DNA from 3 places in the Arthrobacter sp. D1-17 genome. Region 3 is predicted to be linked to each of the others. Evidence: riboswitches for the same ligand, from Rfam matches in the RefSeq annotation. Region 3 holds a riboswitch; each other region holds the start of a gene.
The links. A riboswitch is a leader RNA that binds a small molecule or an ion and turns the genes downstream of it on or off. The one in region 3 is predicted to bind cyclic di-AMP.

Region 1 (6,088 bases), 540 kb from region 3:
CCGCCCGGACATCGTGGTGGTCCTGGTGGCCATCTTTATCGTCGGCACGCTGGGGCTGAACTTCGTCCTGTTCATAGCGGCGATGGTTGGCACCGAATTCGGTCTGGACGCGAAGGCCTTCGGGCTGATGAACTCCATCATGGCCCTTGGCTCCGTGGCAGGTGCACTGCTGTCCGCCCGCCGCAGCAAGCCGCGGCTTCGCATCATTTTTGGTGCCGCTGCAGGTTTCGGCGTTGCCTCCGGACTCGCAGCGCTGGCACCCGACTACTTCTGGTTCGGCGCCGCGCTGGTGCCCGTGGGGCTCTTCGCGCTGACCATGCTCACGAGCGCCAACGGCTATGTGCAGGCCACCACGGACGCTGTGATGCGCGGCCGCGTCATGGCCCTTTATATGGCGATCTTCATGGGCGGCACTCCCATCGGCGCGCCCCTTGTCGGCTGGGTGGCCAACGTGGCCGGCCCCCGCTGGGCCATGGCAGTGGCGGCCGGGTCAGGCTTGTTGGCCGCAGCCATAGGTCTGGTGTGGGTCATCCGGGCTAGGATGCTCCGGCTCCGGGTAAGCCGGCCGCCCCGCGGGCTACCGCGGTTCACAGTGATTTCGGGGGCGGGCGCCGCTGCACCGGACGGAACAGCGGGCTCAACAGCGGACGGCGCCGCCCGGCACTCAAGCCCGGACGACGCCGCCGAACGCTGAGGCTCTGAAGCGTCACCAGCAGGACAGCGACCCTGGTCCGATCACCGCCAGTGATGCAGGAGGCTACTTTTTCAGCTCGCCCACCACGTAGTCGATGCAGTCCAGCAGCGAGGAGACGTCGGAGGGCTCAATGGCCACGAAGGTGGCGATGCGGAGCTGGTTGCGTCCCAGCTTCCGGTATGGCTCCGTGTCCACGATGCCGTTGGCGCGCAGGATCTTGGCGACCGCGGCGGCATCAATGGAGTCGTCGAAATCGATGGTGGCGATGACGTTCGAGCGCTCGGCTGCATTCGTGACGAACGGGGTGGCGAACTCTGACGACTCGGCCCACTTGTAAACGCGGCCCGCGGAGTCTGCCGTGCGCCGGGCGGCGAAGTCCAGGCCCCCATTTGAGTTGAGCCACTGCACCTGGGCATCCAGGGTCACGAGGGTGGCCAGTGCCGGGGTGTTGTAGGTCTGGTTCAGCTTGGAGTTGTCGATCGCCGTCTGCAGGTCCAGGAAGTCGGGGATCCAGCGGCCGCTCGCCTTGACCCGGGCCGCGCGCTCCAGCGCGGCAGGGGAGAAGAGCCCAAGCCACAAACCGCCGTCGGACGCGAAGTTCTTCTGCGGCGCGAAGTAGTAGACGTCGGTCTGGGCGACGTCGACATCCAGGCCGCCGGCGGCGGACGTTGCATCCACCAGGACGAGCGATCCGGCATCGGCGCCGGCCACCCGCTGGACTGGGGCAGCAACGCCGGTGGATGTCTCGTTCTGGGGCCAGGCGTAGACGTCAACACCGGCTTCGGACTGGGGTGCAGGGCATGTTCCCGGTTCCGACGTGATGATGGAGGAGTCGGAAAGGAACGGCGCCTTGTTGGTGGCTGCGGCAAACTTCGAACCGAACTCGCCGAAGGAGAGGTGCTGGGCTTTCTGCTCCACCAGGCCGAAGCTCGCTACATCCCAGAAAGCCGTTGAGCCGCCGACGCCGAGGATCACTTCGTAGCCCTCAGGAGCGCGGAAGAAGGTGCTTAGGCCCTCACGGACGGAACCGACCAGGTTCTTTACAGGGGCCTGCCGGTGGGACGTGCCCAGGAGCGTTGTGGACGCTGCGGACAGTGCTTCAACCTGTTCGGGCCTGACCTTGGAGGGCCCGGCGCCGAACCGTCCATCCTTTGGCAGGAGATTTGCTGGGATAGTGATGCTGGTGTCGCTCACAGTGGCTCCAATTTTCGGCATGGACATGCAGTTCAGCTGGGGGATCGATGACCAGCGGCCAGACATGGCTGCCGCGAAGGCCCCTTTTATTCTGCCTGAGACGCTGAAATCCGGGGTAACCCGGCCGTCACAGTCCAGCTATTGAGACGCCTCCGCGCTCAGCCAAATTATCTGGAGTAATTCAAAATAGGCTAAGCTTTTAGAGGACGTAGGGGCGGAAAGCCGGTGTTGCGCCGCCGCCGGTTTGCGGCCGCGGTGCTGAACGCCGCAACCTCGGACGTAGGCCCGCGGTACGGTGGGACGGACGCAAGTACTGTGCTCGAGGAGCTGAGCTGAATGACGGATCTGATCGATACCACGGAGATGTATCTTCGGACCATTTTGGAGCTTGAAGAAGAGAACATCGTGGCACTTCGGGCCCGCATCGCAGAACGCCTCCGCCATTCTGGCCCCACTGTTTCGCAGACCGTAGGCCGTATGGAGCGCGACGGACTGGTGGTGGTTTCCGGCGACCGTCACTTAGAGCTGACGGAAACAGGCCGGAAGCGCGCCACTGAAGTCATGCGGAAGCACCGCCTGGCTGAGCGGCTCCTCGCCGACGTGATTGGCTTGGACTGGGCATACGTCCATGACGAGGCCTGCAGGTGGGAGCACGTGATGAGCGAGCGCGTGGAACGCAGGATTTACGAGTTGCTTGACCATCCCACAGAGTCGCCATACGGAAACCCGATTCCAGGGCTGGCTGCACTTGGCGGTGAGCCCTCACGGGCATTCGCGGACGGCGTCATGAATCTGCTTGAAGCGATGGCCGGATATGCTCCGGAGTTACGGGTCACTGTCAGCAGACTGGCAGAGCCCATCCAGGTTGAGCCCGAGCTGCTGCTGCAGCTGGACGAAGGCGGCATCAGGCCCGGTGCAAGTGTGTCCCTTGAGCGCGTCGGAGAGTACATCTCCGTTCGGGTTCCGGGTATAGAGGGCGCCCTTGAGCTGCCGCCGGAAGTAGCAGCGCACGTGTTTGTCCGCGTGGGTTAGACCTCTCCAGCAACGAGCAGATGTCCGACATCAGTTGGCAGACGACCGACTAGTTTTGCACATTCGAGGTAACGGATTTATTACTGGAACCTTTAATCGCCTATAGTTAAATCGCAGCACCGATACCAAAGCGTTACCTGATCCGGAGCCGAACTCTGCCAGCGGATCAGTAGCTCGAAACACCTTCTGGCAGAGGCGGGGGAACCACAACCGGCCGTTCAACGAACGGCCTTGGGGTGAAGTCCGCAAGGCAAGCCATTCTCACAACTGGAATCTCCTGGGATACCCCTGTGCCGAAAAGCTTGCCGTGGCGGACCGGGTCAATGATCTCTCTGGCCCGAATCCGACAGCTAACTTCGCAGGCTATCCAGAGAGGAACAGTTCTTGACCATGCAGAATGCCCGGGGCCGTCGCCGTGCGACGGGCCCCGCTGCGGAGCCGCGCACTCCCATAGCAGTCGCCGTCGAGCGGCCCCGCGATGCCCAGCGCGAAGCGCGCAGGCGACGCGGCCCCTTCCGTCAGGTCACAGACTTTGCCGCCGCCAGCGGCATGGGCCAAAAAGCCGGAGTCGCGCTGGCTGCCACAGGCCTCCTGCTGACTGTCACAGTTCCCGCCACCAGCCCCGTCATGGCGACGCCGGACCAGGGCGGCGCAGCGCCGGCGAATGCGGCTGTGGCGGCAGCCGCGCCCAAGGTTTCTGCCGAGGCGGCGGCCAAAATTGACTTCAGCCGCACCTCCGTAGCTACAGCCGGTGACCCCGAGGGCAAGCTCAAGCAGCTCCTCAGCGCCCAGTCTGCCGGCAGCATTAGCCGGGCGGCGTCAGCGGGCAGCCTGGGCCTCCCGCTGGAGACCATGGTCAAAACTTCCCCGTTCGGCTACCGCGTGAGCCCGATTACGGGCGGCGCGGGAGAGTTCCACCGAGGCCAGGACTTTGCTGCCCAGTGTGGAACACAGGTGTTCGCCGCCGCGAGCGGCAAGGTTACCTTTGCCGGCTGGCACCCGTACGGAGGCGGCAACAGGGTTGTCATCGACCATGGCAACGGCCTGGAAACCACGTACAACCATTTGTCGTCATCAAGCGTCCAGGTAGGCCAGAAGGTCACCCGCGGCGAAGCGGTGGCACTTAGCGGGACCACCGGCGCTTCTACGGGCTGCCACCTCCACTTTGAGGTGATGGTCAACGGAGACGTTGTCAATCCCGCTGTGTGGCTCTAAGCAAAACGATGGAGAACTCTCACATTCTCGTGACACGCCGTGATCTGAATGTGACATTCGCTCCGAACTGCTGTACCGTCTAAACCGCGTCAACTTTTCCGAAGTTGACGCCTTTGAGTGGATTGCCTAACTCTGCCACCGCTCAAGGTCCGTTCGCATTACATCGTCTGGCAGGGGCGGGGGAACCAATTTTGGTCTTCGCAAGAAGGCCTTGGGGTTAAGTCGCAAAGCTTCTCAGGAAGCAGCGCGGCCGGGTGACTCCCATCCGAATCCGACAGCTCACCTCGTAGGCATTGGGAGAGGCTACCTTCGTGTCTTCACGCCACAATTCTGCGCGCCACCGTGCGCAAACGGTTCGCAAGAACCCGATCGGCGCCGTGTCCAAGGCAGTAAGCGCCAACGCAGGAACAGTAGGTCGCCAGGCAGCAGTCGTCGCAGCCGCTTCAGGTCTTGTCCTGAGCGTCGGCATGCCAGCCAATGCAGCCGACGCCAATGTTGGTATTTCCGCCTCCGCTGAGTCGGGATCCCAGGCTACGCAGCTCGCTGTGACAGCCGCGCCCACCGCCACGGTCTCGTTCGAGCGTCCCGCCGTCACCACCGAGGCAGCGCCGGTCATCGAAACCCTCGCGGTGCAGTCCAGCGACGACACCGCCGCTGCAGCGGCAGACGTTGCCGCCGAAACCGTAACGGCCAAGGCTGAAACGGCTGACGCAGCAGGGTCGGGCGCAACTGCGGGTCTCGCTGCCATCGCCTACACCGGCATCGGCAACCCCTACGTATGGGGCGGCACCACCCCCAGCGGTTGGGACTGCTCTGGATTCACTCAATGGGTCTACGCACAGGCAGGCATCAGCATTCCCCGCGTGAACGCGTGGAACGCCATGCAGCCCACGTCTGCTCCCGCTCCCGGTGACCTGGTCATGCAGAACGGCGGTGCCCACGTTGGCATCTACGTAGGCAACGGCATGATGATCAGCGCGCTGAACCCCTCGCAGGGCACCCTCCTGCACGCAGTGTCCGCCACGGGCACCGCTTCGTATTACACCCTTCGCTAAGAACCCCACTCGAGACGATCCGGCGTACCCCCAAGATGCCGGCGCGTCGCTAAACCGCGGCCTGCTACAGCGGGCAGCGGACCACGAAAGAGAGAAATCATGACTACACGTGCGACCAGTGCACGCCACCGCGCCGAGGTTACCAAGACCAACTCGCTGACCGTCATTGCCAAAGCTGTCGGCGACAACGCCGGTGGTGTAGGCCGCCAGGCTGCAGTTATCGCTGCTGCTTCCGGACTCGTTCTGACCAGCGGCGTTGCCGCTAACGCTGCTGAGACCAACGTCCAGCGTGACTCCGCTTCTGCGTCCACCCTCGAAGTGCAGTCGCTTGCTTCCGCTCCGATTTCCGCCGCATCCAGCATCGCCATCTCCTACGAGAAGCCTGCTGTCACCACCGAAGCTGCCCCCGTTGTCGAGGCCCCCAAGCCCGTCGTCAAGGTGCAGGAAGCTGCCCCCGTTGAAGCGGCTCCGGTTGCCGAGGCAACAGTCGAAGCTGCTCCGGCAATTCAGACCGCTTCCGTGAAGACCGCCGCAACCACCGAGTCTGCTCCGGCCAAGGCGGCTGCCAGCAGCGGCATGGGCGCGTCGATCGCTGCTGCTGCATACGCCCAGCTTGGCGTTGCACAGGACTGCACCCGACTGGCGACCAACTCCCTGGCCGCCGTCGGCATCAACTACCACGGCTGGCCGGCAGGTTACCTCTCCCTGGGCCGCACCGTCAGCGCCGCTGAGGCCAAGCCGGGCGACCTCGCCTACTACAAAGACGGTGGCATGGGCCTGGCCCACATCGCTGTTTACGTCGGCAACGGCCAGGCTGTCCACGGTGGCTGGAACGGTGGAACCACCGCTCTGTTCAGCGTGAACGTCGGCTCCGGACCGGTCTTCATCCGCGTCGGCG
Region 2 (6,088 bases), 410 kb from region 3:
TGGGCAAAACCCTGATGGGCCGGGTGCGTCCCGACCACCTGGACGCTGTTCCGCCTTTCGAATTCTCGCCCTCGTTCCCCAGCGGACACACCCTGAACACCACGGTGGTGATCGGTGTTGTGGTGTATCTGATGTGCCTGCAGATGGACAGAGCCAGGGTCCGGGCCGCCGTCATCACCGTAGGAACGCTGTTCATCATCGCCATGGGCCTGAGCAGGGTCTTTCTTGGACATCACTGGCTTACCGACGTTATGGCGGCGTGGTTGCTGGGACTGGCTTGGGTGGGCATCGTCATTCTCGCCCACCGGCTGTTCCACATGATCCGGCGGCGCGAGCATGCCGGGCCGGCACCGACCTTCGAGCATCCTGCACACCTCACCCCTGAGCCCGAGGGCGGCGGCGCCGGGGCAGAGGCTGCAGCTCCGGAGACGTCCGGCGTTCGCCATGGCAACGAGGCTGACAGGGAGGATCCGCGCGGCGGCGGCGATGGCGGCGGCGGCTCCCATGGCAGCCGAAGCCGGGGTGGGGAGCCATTGTCCGGGTGATAGTTTTGACGCATGCGCACACTCGTCGTGGATCATCCCCTGGTCGCCCACAAGCTCACCGTCCTGCGGGATAAGCGCACTTCCTCGCCGGGATTCCGCCAGCTGACGGAGGAGCTCGTTACGCTCCTCGCCTATGAGGCCACCCGGGATGTCCGGACCGAGCCTGTCACCATCGAAACCCCGGTTGCCAGCACCGTGGGAACTGCCTTTACCAAGCCCACCCCGCTGGTTGTTCCGATTCTCCGGGCAGGCCTGGGCATGCTCGAAGGCATGACCAAGCTGGTTCCCACCGCCGAGGTCGGCTTCCTGGGTATGGCCCGCGATGAGGAAACCCTCGACATCATCACCTACGCGGAGCGGCTGCCGGAGGACCTCACGGGCCGGCAGATCTTCGTGCTGGACCCCATGCTTGCCACCGGCGGCACCCTGCGCGAAGCCATCAAGTTCCTCTTCAAGCGCGGAGCGTCCGACGTGACGTGCATCTGCCTGCTGGCAGCCCCGGAAGGCCTGGCGAAACTTGAAGAAGAACTTTCCGGCGCAAACGTAACGATCGTGCTTGCCTCGATCGACGAGAAACTGAACGAGAAGTCGTACATCGTGCCCGGCCTCGGTGACGCCGGCGACCGCCTGTACGGCCCCGCGCATTAGGCCCCGCACGGCGGGCCCCCATGCACCGGTTTTCCGGAGCAGGTCTTACGGCATAGGGGGTGGCCGGCGAGCCTGTGCCGATGGACCGGAAACTTGAACTCGTTTTCGTCCCGGTATCCGATGTGGACCGCGCCAGGAACTTCTATGTCAACAAGGTGGGCTTCAATGCGGACTATGACGGGCGGGCAGTAAAAGGAATCCTTTTCGTCCAGTTGACCCCGCCGGGCGAAGTCAGGGCTGATGAGGCAGGATGGAAGCCATGAGACTTCCCGCTGAATCCACCACCATCACGCTGACTGCCCGTGCTGTCCTGTTTGACATGGATGGCACACTGGTGGACTCCACTGCGGTGGTGGAACAGGTCTGGGGCGACTTTGCAGCACGTTACGGACTGGACATCGCCGAGATCCTGCGGACATCCCATGGGATCCAGGCCGGGGACACCGTGCGGCGTTTTGCCCCGGAGGGATCGGACGTAGTGGCATTGACCGCCGAGCTGGGCGCCATGGAGCGGGTCCGCACGGAGGGCATTGTTGCCTTGCCGGGTGCTGCTGACCTGTTGCGGAGCCTGCCTGCCGACGCCGTGGCACTCGTGACGTCCGCGGACCGCGTCCTAGCTGACATCCGGATGGAAGCAGCGGGACTGGGCATGCCGGCCACGGCCGTCACCGCGGAGCTTGTCACCCGGGGCAAGCCCCACCCCGAAGGATACCTGCGGGCCGCCGAACTGCTGGGCGTGGATCCTGCGGACGCTGTGATTTTCGAAGACGCCCCCGCCGGCATTGCGGCTGGACGGGCCGCAGGCATCCGGACCATAGCGGTAGGCATGAACACCGGTGAAGTGCCCGACGACGTGCTCCGCATAGCCGACTACGCCTCGGTCAGGGCGTCCGTGGCAGCGGACAGCCACGGCAGCAGGGTCATTTCCCTCAGCCTCTAACTCCACTGCCACCAACTGCACTGCCGCTGACTCGTCGCATTTCTGCACCGCTTTCCGCTCCGCAGCATGGTGCAGTGATGCCGAAGGGCCCCGGACCACGCGGATCCGGAGCCCTTCGGGGACTCAAAGCGGCGCAGAAATGCGGGCCGTCCCCGGGAAAAGTGCCGGGACAACCATGCCTCGGTGGTTTAGTACCAGTTGTTGGCGTAGTGGAAGTTCAGCGCCTGGCAGGGAGAACCGTACCGCTCCTCGATGTAGCCCAGGCCCCAGTTGATCTGGGTGCGGTAGTTGGTGCGGTAGTCGGCCCCGGAGCTGGCCATCTTTTCAGCGGGCAGGGACTGCACAATGCCGTAGGCCCCGCTGCTGGGGTTTGTGGCGGTGGTGCGCCATTCGGACTCCTTGGTCCAGAGCTTCTTCAGGCACTGCATCTGGTCCGGAGCCCAGCCGTAGGATGACAGCTTTCCGGCGGCGTAGGCTTGGGCGCCGGCCGGGTCGTTGACAGCGACCGGAGCTGCGGGCTTGCGGGCCGGGGCAGGCTTAGTTGGTGCAACCTTGGCGGGAACGACCTTCGCTGCCGGAGCAGCGGCCGGCTTCGGTGCGGGGGCAGCCTTCACAGCCTGCTTGGGAGCGGCCTTGGCCGGTGCAGCCTTGGCCGGTGCCGGTGCGGCCTTCTGCGTGGCCTTGGGTGCAGGCTTGGTGACGGACTGCGGTGCAACCGAGGCTGCCGTCGGGGACGGCAAAGCGGAAATCAGCGTCTTGTCGAAGCTGAGCGTTTCAATGGCGTCGGCTGCGGCCGGAGCCGCCTCGGACGTCGCTTGGGGAGTGGTCTGCTCGGCCGCCTGCCCTGCGGCGCCGACCCCTACGAGGACCGTGCAGGCGGTGGCCAGCACTGCCGTGCGGCGGCCCAATGACGGGATGTTCGCGGTGAGCCGGCCCCAGGCAGATGCGGGGCGGGCGGACTCGGCGCGGTGGCGTGAAATCTTACGGCTGGACTGCTGGGAAGCGCGATCAGGGCGCGACTGTGCCTTGAATTCAGACATGGTTGATTGCCTCTCAACACCTGCGGAGTTAGCTGTCGGGTTCGGATGAGGTCATCCGGCCGCACGGAAAAAAATTCACGTGCCGGCTTCACCCCAAGGGCTGATGCGGAAAGCCCGGGACTCTGGTTCCCCCGCCTCTGCCTGGTCTAGCGGAATCCGGGAAGCGGCAGAGCTGGGCGTCAATCCGAACATGCGGCCCTAGTGGTTGCCGCACTCTATCGACCGTACAGGAGGCTTCGGTCAAAATCACAATTAGGTAACGGACATCACGACTGCGGCGCGTCGTCTTGTGCCGCGACCCCGGGGCAGTGGAGCCGTGAACCGGGTCCGGCCGGGGCGCGGTGTGATTGCCACGCCCCCTAATGCGCCTCGACAGTCGACTGCACGATCAGCAGCCCCCGGCCCGCTGTGCGTCGGCCGATTTTTTTTCATTGTGTCCCCGTTACGGCTGGACAACGGTGAATTCATGACTCTCGAATTCCGGCCATCCTTGGGCGGCTGAAGAATCTACGATTGTAAGGGTGCTTCTTTTCCTAAAATTCGCCAGAAGCGCGTATCTGAACGTTCGGTCTGGAAAAAGGCGCCAAGAAGTTACCCGTCGGAGAATTGTGATTTGAAGCACAAAAGGGCGACTTGTCTCACGATGCGGACCAATCCGCCCATTGTTACTTGCTAGTTCTCATTGTTACGTTGCACACTTTCAAGTGTGAACAAGGACTCAACAGCACCTGCAGCCGCAGACCATTGGACCAGCACACCCGCTGCTGCCTACATGCGCTGTTGTCGAATGCACGCCTGACTTTCCCATCCCTGAAGTTATAGGCATTCGCCCCCCAGCCCAGCGTCGGGCGCCCTCCCCAGACCCATTGCGGGGACCAAGCATTCGAGCCGCGATGACGGCCATTCACATTGAGGTAAGCATTCATGTCAGTTGCATCTGGATACGTCCACATCTCCGTCCGTAACGCCAATAAGGCAGGCCAGGCGCAGGGACTGCGCCAAGGCTTCGGGGCCCGCCCGGCGTTCCCCGGCAGCCAGGTCAGCAGCGCCCCTGCACCCGGCTATGCGCCGCAGGGTTACAACCCTAATTCCTATGGCCAGCTGCGCGCTGTGCCGACCGAGGAAGCTGCCCCGCTGACGGCCCCGACCCCCGTCCTGGCTCCCGGAGCCGGCGCCGCAGTCCGGCCCGTGCAGAACGACAACGTTGCGCGTGGCTTCGTCCTCTACATGGGCATCGATGAGGAGACCGCCGCGGCCGCGGGGACCTCGATCGCAAAGCTGGCCCAGGAGATCCGGGCGTACGCGCAGTCGCTCGTTACCGGCGCAGAAAGCTATGCAGCCGTCGCAGTAGCGCCGGCCAGCGCTCCCGGGTCCGCGCTCGACGTCGTCCGCTCCACCTTCGGTGACCCCACCGTCAACACAAGACAGCAGCGCCCCGAAACCACTCGCCTACAGCCTGCCCAGGATCCCCGCCCTTCCGGCGTCCTGATCGACCTCGCCCGGCGTGAGGTGCACCTCGACGGCGAATCGCTGAACCTGACTTTCAAGGAGTTCGAACTGCTGAACTACCTCGTCGAGAACGGAACGCGCACGGTGGGCCGCGATGAGCTGCTGGAAGGCCTGTGGCGCAATGCGGAGGAAGTGCCGAATGAGCGCACCATCGACGTTCATATCCGCCGCCTCCGTTCGAAGCTGGGCCGACTGGCCAACACCGTCCGGACTGTCCGCGGCCAGGGATACCGCTTTTATGAGCACCCCGAAGTGGTTGTTTGGGCCGCTCCGGAATACTCGATCTAGTCCTTCAGCGACGCGCCAAAGCGGCTTTCTGCCGTGCCTTAGACACCTCCTTCGTTCCTCCCCACCGTCCCCCTCGCCTCGCAAGCTCGGCCAGGGCACCCTGACGGCGAGGCCCCTCGTCGGCGATGCGGCACCATGCAGAAAGTCGCTTTGCCGCATTCGGGTCCAGCGAGCATCGGCCTCCGCGGCTATCGGGGCTAGCGGGTTTGGGTTGGCTAGGCTGGGGCCATGAGTGCTCACCATAAGAAGCGACTGGTCATTATGCGCCATGCGAAGGCCGACTGGCCGGGCGGCGTGGCTGACCACGACCGTCCCCTGGAAGCACGGGGTCACCGGGAGGCCCCCTTGGCTGGCAAATGGCTGCTGAAGCACAACATTGTCCCCGACTTCATCCTGTGTTCGAGCGCGTTGCGGACCCGCCAGACCTGCACCTGGGTGTGCAGCGAGCTGGGCGACAAGGCTCCGACGCCGAAACTGGAGGACGGCCTCTACGGCGCCACCGCGCTCCGCATGTTGTCCGTCATCAACCATGTGCCGGACACAGTGACCACCCTCATGGTGATCTCGCACATGCCCGGGGTCCAGGACCTGGCCATGCACCTGGCCTCGCGGGACTCGAATCACGACGCCTACATGGACGCCGCCACCCGCTTTCCCACCAGCGGACTCACAGTCCTGGAAACCGAGAAATCCTGGGCAGAGCTGGACGGGCAGGACGCACGGATCACCCACTTCAAAGTGCCCCGGGCGCACTAGAAAATCCGCGGGTACTCTTAACCTAGCGCTGTCTAGTGGGGAAGGGCCCGCCATGCTTGATTCTGTTTTGTTACGGTGGCGGGCGGATGCGCGGCGGTTCGCCGCCGTCGTCGTGGTTTTGGCTCTCTTCCTGGCAGGCGCACCGGGTGCCCAAGCTGCGCCCGCAGGCGAGCAGCTGTCCACCAGTGTGGTGACCACGCCCACCCATCCCTGGGTGCTTGTGAACAAGTCCCGGCCCCTGAACCCGATTCAGTTCGTTCCGTCGGATCTGGTGTATTGGAACGGCACCGGCCACCGGCTCAGGAGGAGTGTTTCGGCCGCGGCGAATCAGATGTTCACCGGTGCGCGCGCTGCCGGGCACT
Region 3 (6,088 bases):
GGCGGGCGCTTGCCGTTGCGGGACGAGGATGCGGGCGGCGCCTCCGGCAGAAAGAGCTCGCCCCACTGGCTGGGGTGGTCGCCGTACTGGTACTTCTGCCGCTTCACTGCATCCTCCTTGGGTCCCGGCAGGCAGGAGGCTACCCCTGCCCACCACTGCCGCCGTCCCCCGCTGTCCAGGGACAGCAAAGTCCGACGGCGCACATCAGCCATGTGCCGAGCCTAACAGTGAGGCGCCTCCCATCGCCGGAAAGCTGGACACGCTGCGGCGCCTGCGCATCGCTTTCGGGCTGTGGCGGCATGACGCCGCCCGGTGTCACATCTTCCGGTGTTCCCGCCCTTGGTAGTTTGGAACCATGGCAAGCAACTGGGACCGGCTGGACGTCAGCCAGCGCGAGTCCGTCCAGGAGAACGTGGAGCTCTATGAGCGCGTCCGCCCTGCCCTGAAGCTTGTCACCCGGGAAGTCCTGCTGATGCTGCGGACTATGCTCAAGGACACTGAGGTCACCCCCCTGTTCGTCACCGGCCGGACCAAAACAGTGGAATCGTTCCGGGAGAAGATCTCCAGGACCGAGGAGCCGCTGGAACCGGAGGGACCCCGGGTGCTGAAATTCCCTGACCCCTTCCGCACCCTCAATGACATGGTGGGGGTCCGTGTCATCACCAAACTCCCGGCTGAGAACGCTGCAGTAGCCAACCTGATCAAGCGACAGCGCCAGCTCTTCGACTGCCGGGGGGACCGTGAGAAGGACATCGGCTCGATCGAATCCGGGACCTATGGCTACTCCAGCCGTCACCTGATCCTGCGGACTATCCAGAACGACGTGGTCAAGGACTACCAGCAGGTCTTCAACCCCGAGGTCCAGCCGAACGGCAGCTATTTCTTCGAGTGCCAGATCCGCACCGTGTTTGCACACGCATGGAGCGAGATCGAACACGACATCCGCTTCAAGGCGGAGGACCCGCGTGCGTGGACGCCTCATTTCGACCGGCAGTTCACCGCCACGGCCGCCATGCTGGAGACGGTAGAGACCGCCTTCGCTGACCTGCATGAGCGTTATGAGGAGGTCCGCAGCTACTGGGACATGGACGGCGAAGGCGCCGCGCCTCTCACGCCCAACCGCATCCGGGACGTGTGGCGGGCCCTGCTGCCGCACGTTGACCGCAAAGTGGATGATGACTGGGGCTGGGCGGCCGAGCTCATGGCGGCCCATGGACTTAACCAGACCGTGCAGCTGGCCGGCCTGCTCAGCGCCAACCGGATCACCGAGGTCCGCAAGGCCCTGGACCACCGCTACTCCCCCGGTCCGGACCGGCTGCTGGATGACCTGCTGCTGTGGCAGTACGGCACCAAGCACATCGACCTCACTGCCGAAGCGCCCGACGCCGTTCCGCACCCGCGGCGCGACAGCCTCCTGCGGCGGCTCAAACAGATCGAGCGCTACCGCCAGACCAAGAAATAGGAAGCCCGCCCTTCAGCCGGACCCATCGCCAGCAGACGGGGTCGGGAAGATGCGGGCACGACACGCCTCCGTTACCTGAATGTGACTTTTAGTGCCGGCTCCCGTACGGTAGAAAGCGTGCCTTCCTCACCGAGGAAGGCATTCCCGTGCTGATTGCCTAACTCTGCCGCAGCCCCGGGATCCGATCGCAGACTTTCCGGCAGAGACGGGGAAACCAATTTTTGGCCCGCTTGAAGCGGGCCTTGGGGTGAAGCCGCGCAGTTCCTGATCTCGTCAGAGCGTGCGGCCGGGTGTCTCCCATCCGAATCCGACAGCTCACCTCGCAGGCATCGGGAGAGGCCCCTTCATGTCGTCACGCACTACCCCTGCCCGCCGCGCAGCGGCCGGCCGTTCTAACCCGTTCGCTTCCGCATCGCGCGCAGTTACGGCCAATGCCGGAGGACTGGGACGCAAGGCAGCCGTGGTCCTCGCCGCATCGGGCCTCGCTTTCACCGGGACCATGGCCGCTAACGCTGCCAATGCCCCGGCCCAGAAGGCCGCCGCCCCCGCCTTAGCTCCCGAAGCTGCCAGCCCGGCCCAGGCCCCGCTGAACGCCAGCTCCAGCGTCTCCATCGCCTACGAGCGTCCCGCTGTGAAGTCCGCCCCGGCTCCCGTGGTGGAGGAACCCGTCATTGTGGAGAAGCCGGCTGTGCCTGCCGCTCCCAAGGTCGCCGCAGCCAAGGCTCCGGCTGCAGCCCCCGTTGCTCCCCCGGCACCGGTTGCTGCCCACGCACCTGCCGCCCAGGCACCTGCCGCCGCGCCGGCCCCCAAAATCACGGTCAAGTCGGCACCGGCTCCCGCTCCGGCAGCGGCCGGCAGCGTCAACGCCTCGATGGTCTCCGCTGCCTACGCCCAGATCGGCATCACCCAGGACTGCACCGCCATGGTGGAGAAGGCACTGGGCGCCTCAGGCATCAAGGTTGGTGACCTCGCCCCCATGCAGTTCATGAACTACGGCAAGGTCGTCTCCACGCCCCAGCCCGGCGACATGATTGTCCAGTCCGGCCACGTTGCCATCTTCGTCGGCAACGGCCAGGCGCTCAGCGGCGGCATGAACGGCGTGAACGAGACCATCGTTCACCCGCTGTCTTGGCTGAACGCTACCGGTCCGGTCACCTTTGTTAGGCCCGCAGCCTAGCAACACGCGAGCAGGACACTGCACCGGGAAGGTGCACATCATGAAGCCGGCGTTGCGCTGCCTTGGGGGCAACGGAGCGCCGGCTTTTTGCTGCTGTCATTCCTGTAGTTCACTTCCCGCCAAAAGTCTGCCCAGCCTCCTTGTAGAAACCCTCCAAAATGGTGCCGCCTTTTGGAAACTAGCGTCAGTTTCACGATGCATCAAGCACTGACCACGCAAGGAAAAGATCAATGACGATTCAGGCAGGCCCGCCGGTAACCCGGTACGCAATTCTCGAGGCAGCGAGGCAACAGGTTCTCGAGGAGGGCGTGGGGCTCAGCGAAAGCCAGCTCGTGGATGTTCTTCGGCTTCCCGATGAGGCGCTTCCCGCCGCCCTCCAACTGGCACACGAAGTGCGCCTGAAGCACTGCGGCGAGGACGTCGAGGTGGAAGGTATCATCTCGATCAAGACCGGCGGCTGTCCCGAGGACTGCCATTTCTGCAGCCAGTCCGGCCTCTTCGACTCCCCTGTCCGCGGCGTCTGGCTCGACATCCCCGAACTCGTCAAAGCAGCCAAGGAAACGGCAGCCACCGGCGCCACCGAGTTCTGCATCGTCGCCGCGGTCCGCGGTCCCGACATCAAACTCATGAACCAAATCAAGTTCGCCATCGACCGCATCAACGAAGCTGTGGACATCAACATCGCCTGTTCCCTCGGCATGCTCACCCAGCGGCAGGTCGACCAGCTCGCCGAATGGGGCGTACACCGGTACAACCACAACCTGGAAACCGCCCGCAGCTACTTCCCGGAAGTTGTCACAACCCACACATACGAAGAGCGCCTTGAAACCTGCAACATGGTCAAGGACGCCGGCATGGAACTGTGCTGCGGCGCCCTCATCGGCATGGGTGAAACCCTTGAACAGCGGGCCGAACTCGCCGCCCAGCTCGCCGCCCTGGAACCCCACGAAGTGCCGCTGAACTTCCTGAACCCGCGGCCCGGAACCCCGCTGGAAAGCCAGGAGATCATGGACGGCAAGGACGCCCTGCGCGCCATCGCCGCATTCCGGCTCGCCATGCCCCGCACCGTGCTCCGTTACGCCGGCGGACGCGAACTGACCCTCGGCGACCTTGGCACCAGGGACGGACTCCTCGGCGGGATCAACGCCGTCATCGTGGGCAACTACCTCACCACCCTTGGCCGCCCCGCCACGGCAGACCTCAACCTGCTCGTGGAGCTAAACATGCCCATCAAGGAACTCCAGAAGTCGCTGTGAACGAGATTGCGGCTGCCTCGGCCAGCGGGGCAGGCTCAACCAGCGGGAAGTTTTGTGGGCACTGCGGGGAGCCGTCCGACGGCGGCAGCCTCCCGCCGTCGGACGGTCACCGCCGCTGCGGTGAGCTGCTGATGCTGGAGCCGCCGCGGTACTGCCCCGACTGCCGCAGGCGGATGAAGGTCCAGGTGATGCCGCTGGGCTGGCAGGCGGAGTGCTCGCGGCACGGGGCGCTGATCCCGTGAGGCCGACGTCTACGTGCCAGACCTGAATCAGCGCACGGATGTTGCCCGGATCGGGGGTTTAGAGTCCGGGCCGGCAGCGCTGGCAGGGAGCGCCCCTAGTCGTCTGCAGCGACCCGCTCGTCGCCGCTGCGTTCTGCGTGCTCGGGCCAGCCACCCTTTCGGTAGGCGGGAGTCCCGACGACAAGCACTGTCGCCGTCAGGACACAGCAGCCGACCATGACGGTGACCATCGACAGCGCGTTTCCGCCCAGCAGCCCCACCAAAGGACTTACGAGTCCAGCCACCCCCGACTGTAGGGCTCCGATGACCGCTGCCGCGGTTCCCGCCATGTGTCCGTAGTTGCGCAGGGCCAGCACGGAGGCGTTGGCGGGAATCATTCCCTGGGCTCCCAGAACAAGCCAGAGGCCGGCCGCCAGGCCGAAAACACCCCCGACACCCGTGGCCACCGCCGCCAGCAGCAGTAGGGCAAGAACCAGCTGGACAAGGACGGCGGCGCGCAGGAGGCGGACCGGCGGAATTGTGCGGACCAGCGCCGCGTTCAGCTGCGCGGAGAGCACCAGCGCGGCACCGTTGAGTGCGAAAGCGAGGGCGAACTGCTGCTCAGTGAAGCCGTACTGGTTCTGTAAGACGAAGGGCGAGCCCACTACGTAGCTCATGATCAACCCCAGCCCCAGCCCCGGGATCATGGCCAGGGCCATGAAGTGTTTGTCCCTCAGGAGCGACCAGTATGCGCCGACAACGTGCCGGGGCCGGCCAGTGCTGCGCCTGTCCTCCGGCAACGTTTCGGGCATGAACTTCCCCACGATGGCCACCAGGACCACGCCGATGAGCGCCAGCGCGTAGAAGACGGCCCGCCAGTGCCAAAAACCGGCGATGGCCTGACCCACGGTTGGGGCAAACAGGGGCGCAACCCCGATCACCAGCATCAGGCGGGACAGCAGCCGGGCGGCTGCCGAGCCCACAAAACGGTCACGGATGACGGCGATTGCCACCACCGATGCCGCTGCGTTGAAGAAGCCCTGCAGGACGCGGAGCCCAATAAGCGTTTCGATGTTTGGGGTGATGGAGCATAGCAGCGAGGCCACGACATGCAGCGAGATGCCGAGGATCAGCGGCAGCCGCCGTCCGAACCGGTCGGAGAACGGGCCGATGACCAGCTGGCCTATCCCGCCGCCGACGAGCATTCCGGACAGCGTGAGCTGCGCGGCTGCCTGGGTAGTTTCGAGATTATCCACCACAGCAGGCAAAGACGGCAGGTACATGTCGGTTGTCACGGCCGGAAGCGCGGCCAGCGCGCCAAGCATCAGGACATACTTGACGCTTCGGGACCGCGTACCAGGGGTTGGGAATCGTGGGGTGTCCGTCACGCGGCAAACCTAACTCGTCTGGAGGCGCTGCAGCGTACGGATCGACCAGCTCGCCGCGTGCTCCTGGCCCGGCGCCAGCTGCACCACGTCCCTTCCGCTGTTGAAAGCGTCGGGTGGACAGGTCATAGGTTCGACTGCCACGCCGAGGCGGTCAGGGCCGGATGGCTTGTCGCCGGTATGGACCTGGACCCAAGGCCACTCTCTTCCCCACGCCAGTTCAACACCGGTTCCGGACGGATCGTAAACGCACACTCTGGCGGTCCCGTGAGTATCCCTGCTGATGCCGGTGAAGGCGTGGTCGATCTTCACGCCGCCAAGCACTTTCTCCTTTCGGAAGTCGAAGTTGTGCCCTTCCACCGATACTTCCTCGACGGGCAGCAACCTGTCAGGGGTGACCCGCAGGAACCTGTCAGCTGGGACCACAAGGGACCAGTCGTCGAGAGGAGCGCTTCCCGCGATGAGGTAGGGATGAGGGCATACCCCGTAGGGGACTGTTGCCGAACCAGGGTTGGCAGCGGTGACAGTTCCCTGAAGTCCCGCGGCGCTGAGGCAGTAGCGCACCCTCAGTTCCAGCGGGAACGGAT

Region 1: linked by a shared signal. The riboswitch ahead of M1E01_RS15745 (M23 family metallopeptidase) and the one ahead of M1E01_RS18305 (NlpC/P60 family protein) in region 3 are both predicted to bind cyclic di-AMP.
Region 2: linked by a shared signal. The riboswitch ahead of M1E01_RS16325 (aggregation-promoting factor C-terminal-like domain-containing protein) and the one ahead of M1E01_RS18305 (NlpC/P60 family protein) in region 3 are both predicted to bind cyclic di-AMP.

What each region holds. Positions count from the first base shown of each region.
Region 1 is NZ_CP096382.1:3,410,923-3,417,010, reverse strand. Features, by position in the region: gene M1E01_RS15760 (MFS transporter) at 1-694, shown strand, start outside; gene serC (phosphoserine transaminase) at 758-1,888, opposite strand; gene M1E01_RS15750 (metal-dependent transcriptional regulator) at 2,225-2,920, shown strand; cyclic di-AMP (ydaO/yuaA leader) riboswitch at 3,082-3,300, shown strand; gene M1E01_RS15745 (M23 family metallopeptidase) at 3,305-4,135, shown strand; cyclic di-AMP (ydaO/yuaA leader) riboswitch at 4,273-4,442, shown strand; gene M1E01_RS15740 (C40 family peptidase) at 4,513-5,190, shown strand; gene M1E01_RS15735 (NlpC/P60 family protein) at 5,290-6,088, shown strand, end outside.
Region 2 is NZ_CP096382.1:3,538,716-3,544,803, reverse strand. Features, by position in the region: gene M1E01_RS16345 (phosphatase PAP2 family protein) at 1-545, shown strand, start outside; gene upp (uracil phosphoribosyltransferase) at 558-1,193, shown strand; partial or broken gene M1E01_RS16335 (glyoxalase) at 1,274-1,420, shown strand; gene M1E01_RS16330 (HAD-IA family hydrolase) at 1,453-2,133, shown strand; gene M1E01_RS16325 (aggregation-promoting factor C-terminal-like domain-containing protein) at 2,322-3,173, opposite strand; cyclic di-AMP (ydaO/yuaA leader) riboswitch at 3,179-3,345, opposite strand; gene M1E01_RS16320 (winged helix-turn-helix domain-containing protein) at 4,098-4,970, shown strand; gene M1E01_RS16315 (SixA phosphatase family protein) at 5,199-5,726, shown strand; gene M1E01_RS16310 (D-alanyl-D-alanine carboxypeptidase family protein) at 5,779-6,088, shown strand, end outside.
Region 3 is NZ_CP096382.1:3,953,310-3,959,397, forward strand. Features, by position in the region: gene M1E01_RS18295 (alpha/beta hydrolase) at 1-107, opposite strand, end outside; gene M1E01_RS18300 (GTP pyrophosphokinase) at 356-1,462, shown strand; cyclic di-AMP (ydaO/yuaA leader) riboswitch at 1,639-1,805, shown strand; gene M1E01_RS18305 (NlpC/P60 family protein) at 1,809-2,639, shown strand; gene bioB (biotin synthase BioB) at 2,870-3,895, shown strand; gene bsaP (biotin synthase auxiliary protein BsaP) at 3,892-4,137, shown strand; gene M1E01_RS18320 (multidrug effflux MFS transporter) at 4,233-5,441, opposite strand; gene M1E01_RS18325 (aldose 1-epimerase family protein) at 5,514-6,088, opposite strand, start outside.